DNA from 2 places in the Klebsiella ornithinolytica genome. Region 1 is predicted to be linked to the other one. Evidence: predicted binding sites of a transcription regulator. Region 1 holds the regulator's gene; the other holds the start of a gene.
What was found. Region 1 encodes LexA, which represses DNA repair genes until DNA is damaged. Its sites were predicted from a motif close to TNCTGTATGTACATACAGNA; they were not measured.
Positions count from the first base shown of each region.

Region 2: Q1L34_RS09100 (YebG family protein) is a predicted target of LexA. The motif match lies at 1,235-1,254, and genes of this name have one in related genera.

Region 1 is NZ_CP130153.1:5,212,071-5,214,467, reverse strand. It holds gene plsB (glycerol-3-phosphate 1-O-acyltransferase PlsB) at 1-253, opposite strand, end outside; gene Q1L34_RS24675 (diacylglycerol kinase) at 383-751, shown strand; gene lexA (transcriptional repressor LexA) at 972-1,580, shown strand; gene dinF (MATE family efflux transporter DinF) at 1,649-2,397, shown strand, end outside.
Region 2 is NZ_CP130153.1:1,951,110-1,953,506, reverse strand. It holds gene Q1L34_RS09105 (tellurite resistance TerB family protein) at 61-747, opposite strand; gene Q1L34_RS09100 (YebG family protein) at 845-1,219, opposite strand; gene purT (formate-dependent phosphoribosylglycinamide formyltransferase) at 1,355-2,397, shown strand, end outside.

The DNA of each region.
Region 1 (2,397 bases):
TAAATACGTAGCGCGGCAGCAGCGCGCCATCGATTTCCAGCGGTTCAAGCGGATCGGGTAAATCGTGCTCCAGGCACTGGGCGCGCAGGGTCAGCAGGTCCGCCTTGGAATTATAAGGCAGGACGTACATGATCGGACGCGAGGTATCCAGCCCTAATTCCTGAGCAGGTTCTGCGGGAATAGACTTGCTTTTTACCAGCACCCGTAATGGTAAATTCAGTAATTTATAGTAAATTCGTTGCCAGCCGGACATAAACGATGTGAAGCCTCTGGTTAATCATGCAAATGCGCGGCAAGAATAACAGAAAGCGCGCAAAATTTCCGTTGCCACGCGGCAAACGCGTACACTCATTGACGTCATTTACATAAAAAGGTTCTTTTGATGGCCAATAATACCACTGGGTTAACCCGAATCATTAAAGCGGCAGGTTATTCCTGGAAAGGGTTCCGTGCGGCATGGATAAATGAGGCCGCATTTCGTCAAGAAGGCATCGCCGCCATTGTTGCTGTCGCGATCGCCTGCTGGCTGGACGTTGACGCCATCACGCGTGTGCTGCTGATAGGCTCGGTCCTGATAGTGATGATAGTCGAAATTCTTAATAGCGCGATTGAGGCGGTGGTGGACCGTATTGGCCCGGAACATCATGAGCTGTCCGGTCGGGCGAAAGATATGGGTTCTGCGGCGGTGCTGCTGGCCATTGTGATCGCGCTGATCACCTGGGGCCTCTTGCTGTGGGCCCGCTATCACTGAGTGACCACTTTGTGAGATGCCCCCGCCTGGCGATGTCCTCCCGGCGATCGGCCGGCCCCCGATGGGTTTTGCCCGGCTGGCGACAATCACCCCTGGCGCAATGGGCTATCGGGGACGCAAAATGGAAAGAATCTCCTGATTTTTGTGTGAAATTTGATTCCAAAATCACCGTTAGCTGTATATACTCACAGCATAACTGTATATACACCCAGGGGGCGGGATGAAAGCGTTAACGACCAGGCAGCAAGAGGTGTTTGATCTCATTCGGGATCACATCAGCCAGACGGGCATGCCGCCGACGCGTGCGGAAATTGCTCAGCGCTTGGGGTTCCGTTCCCCAAACGCGGCGGAAGAACACCTGAAAGCGCTGGCGCGTAAGGGCGCGATCGAGATTATCTCCGGCGCCTCCCGGGGGATTCGCCTGCTTACGGAAGAAGAACCGGGTTTACCGTTGATTGGCCGCGTGGCGGCCGGTGAGCCGCTGCTGGCTCAGCAGCATATCGAAGGCCACTTCCAGGTCGATCCGGCGATGTTCAAGCCGAACGCCGACTTTTTGCTGCGGGTAAGCGGCATGTCAATGAAAGATATCGGTATTCTCGATGGCGATCTGCTGGCGGTCCATAAAACTCAGGATGTACGCAACGGCCAGGTTGTCGTGGCGCGTATTGACGAAGAGGTCACCGTTAAGCGTCTTAAAAAACAGGGCAATATCGTCGAACTTCTGCCAGAAAACAGCGAGTTTTCCCCTATCGTGGTGAATCTACGCGAACAAAATTTCACTATCGAAGGGCTGGCCGTTGGCGTGATTCGCAACGGCGAGTGGCTGTAACACCTTCCCCACGCAGCATCGTCTGATGCATGATGCTGCGCTGTCTCCTCCCGGTCAGGCTCTTTCTCATGTTCTTTAACGCCGCTGATAAGGCCCTGTGGCGCCTGGCGCTACCCATGATTTTCTCCAATATCACCGTTCCGCTGCTGGGACTGGTGGATACCGCCGTGATTGGCCATCTCGACAGCCCGGTTTACCTCGGCGGTGTCGCGGTCGGCGCGACGGCCACCAGTTTTCTCTTCATGCTGCTGCTTTTCCTGCGGATGAGCACCACCGGACTGACGGCGCAGGCCTTTGGCGCCAAAGATCCTCTCCGCCTGGCGCGGGCACTGGTGCAGCCGCTGGGGCTGGCAACAGGCGCCGGCCTGCTGATTGTGATTTTCCGAACCCCGCTTATCGATCTGGCGTTGCATATTGTTGGCGGCAATGACGCGGTGCTGGAGCAGGCGCGGCGCTTTCTCGACATCCGCTGGCTGAGTGCGCCGGCATCGCTGGCAAACCTGGTGCTGCTCGGTTGGCTGTTGGGCGTACAGTACGCCCGGGCGCCGGTGATTTTGCTGATCGTTGGCAACCTGCTGAATATTGTGCTCGATCTGTGGCTGGTGATGGGCCTGCACCTGAACGTGCAGGGGGCCGCGCTGGCGACGGTCACCGCCGAATATGTCACCTTTATCATCGGGCTGCTGATGGCAAGGCGCGTGCTGGCGCTACGCGGCGTGTCATTTGCCCTGCTCAAGCGCGCGTGGCGCGGAGATGTGCGCCGCTTGCTGGCGCTCAATCGCGATATCATGCTGCGCTCTCTGCTGCTTCAGTTGTG
Region 2 (2,397 bases), 2.3 Mb from region 1:
AGGATGGCGTGTGTATAAGGGTGGCAAAAGTGGCCCACGTTGCAAGCAAAACCTGCTGATTTAGGTAGAAAGCGCCTGTTTTTGTGCCTGAATATCCTGTTCGATGTCGGCACGCACTTCTGGCGGGAGGCCTAAGGCTTCGCCCAGAGCGTTGAGATAGCTACGCTCCATAAAATGGTCGATATCGATCGCCGCACAGCTGATGTAATAGATCTCCAGCGCCTCTTGCTCGCTGTTGAGGCCCTGCGCCAGACACTGCGGATCGAGAGGCTGGGACAGCGCGCGATCGATCAGAACGCGCCCCTGCACGGCAATACCGGCCGCGCGCAGCTGCTCTTCAATGTTTGCCCGCTCGCTGTCATCAATGTGCCCGTCGCTTTTAGCGGCAAACACCAGCGCCAGAATGAGCCGTTCGCTGCGGGCATCAAGCCCGGAGGCTGGCGAGGTTGACGCCCCGGTGGCTTGCCCCGGTGAAGCGACAGATTGCGCAGGAGAATTTTCCCGCATTTTCTGCTGATACTTGTTCCACAGCACGCTTCCCGCCACCGCCCCGCCGCCAACCAGCAGTGCGCTGGTGCCATATTTGGCCAGCAGCTTGCGCGATGATTTACTGGCCACCAGCAGCCCCGCCAGGCCGCCCAGCGCCCCGGGCAGAAGGAAGCTTTTACCATCCGGCCGCTCGCCTGATGAGGAAGACGGTCCCTGCTGGCCCAGCAGGGACTGGAGTTGATTAAGCCAGTTAGCCATGATTTCCCTCGTTGCTTATTAAGCGATGTCATCAGCCTAAACGACGAGATGTCAGGAAATGTTATGAGCAGCTAAAGATGCGCAAATTCGGCCGGACTCAGGCGGCCTTTACCTTGCGCGATTTTGCCGGCGCGGTTGCCGCGGGTTGTTCGCTTGCCCCCTCGGCTACGGCCTCTGAGATTTCAGCCGCGGAGCTCTCATCCTGAGAAGCCTGTCCGGTTGCCCCGTCTTCTGCTTCCGGGCGTTTTCCTGACCTCAGAATGTGGTGCAATGTCTCTTTGCGTTCCGCCAGCCACATTGCCATTTCATCACGCTGGGTTTCATCCAGCGTCAGCGGGCACTCTACCAGCCAGTCGTTGAGGACCTCGGCAAGATCGAGCATTTTGTCGTAAGCATCGGCCTCTTTTTTGCTGGTAAACGACATCTTTTCCTCACCTTCGCGGATCACCACATATTTAATTTCAACCGCCATTGTGCAGCCTCTTTATACTGTATTTTTATACAGTATAGCAAATTTTCACCCAGGACTCAACCAACGGTCATAAAGACAGACGCAAACGTTTTCGTTTATAATGTGGCGCATGTTTTTTTACTGTGGAAAAGAGTCATGACGTTATTAGGCACAGCGCTGCGTCCGGCAGCGACACGGGTGATGTTGTTAGGTTCCGGCGAACTGGGTAAAGAAGTCGCCATTGAGTGCCAACGGCTGGGTATTGAGACCATCGCAGTCGACCGCTACCCCGACGCGCCGGCAATGCAAGTGGCGCACCGTTCGCACGTCATCAACATGCTGCATGGTGAAACGCTGCGCGCGCTGATTGCGGAAGAAAAACCTGACTTTATCGTACCGGAAATTGAAGCTATCGCTACGGATACGCTGGTGGAGCTGGAGCAGGCCGGGCAGAAAGTCGTTCCCACCGCTCGCGCGGCGAAACTGACCATGAATCGCGAAGGTATTCGCCGCCTGGCTGCGGAGGAGCTGCAGCTTCCCACCTCGGCATACCGCTTTGCCGACAGCGAAGCGGCCTTTCGCGAAGCCGTCGCGGAGATTGGCCTTCCCTGCATTGTGAAGCCGGTCATGAGCTCTTCTGGCAAAGGTCAGAGCTTTATTCGTCACGCTGATCAGCTGGCTGAGGCCTGGCGCTATGCGCAACAAGGTGGCCGCGCGGGCGCCGGTCGGGTTATCGTCGAGGGGGTGGTGAATTTCGATTTTGAAATTACCCTGCTTACCGTCAGCGCGGTCGATGGCGTCCATTTCTGCGCCCCGGTCGGCCATCGCCAGGAGGATGGCGATTATCGCGAATCCTGGCAGCCGCAGCAGATGAGCGAGCTGGCGTTGGCCCGCGCCCAGGAAATTGCCAGCAAAGTCGTGCTGGCGCTTGGCGGCTACGGTCTGTTTGGCGTAGAGCTGTTCGTCTGCGGCGATGAGGTGATTTTCAGTGAAGTCTCCCCTCGCCCACACGACACCGGGATGGTGACGCTGATTTCCCAGGACCTCTCGGAATTTGCTCTGCACGTTCGCGCCTTCCTCGGTCTGCCGGTTGGCGCGATTCGCCAGTATGGCCCGGCGGCCTCCGCGGTCATTCTGCCACAGCTCACCAGCCAGAACGTCACCTTTAGCAATATCCAGGGCGCGGTAGGGGCGGGACT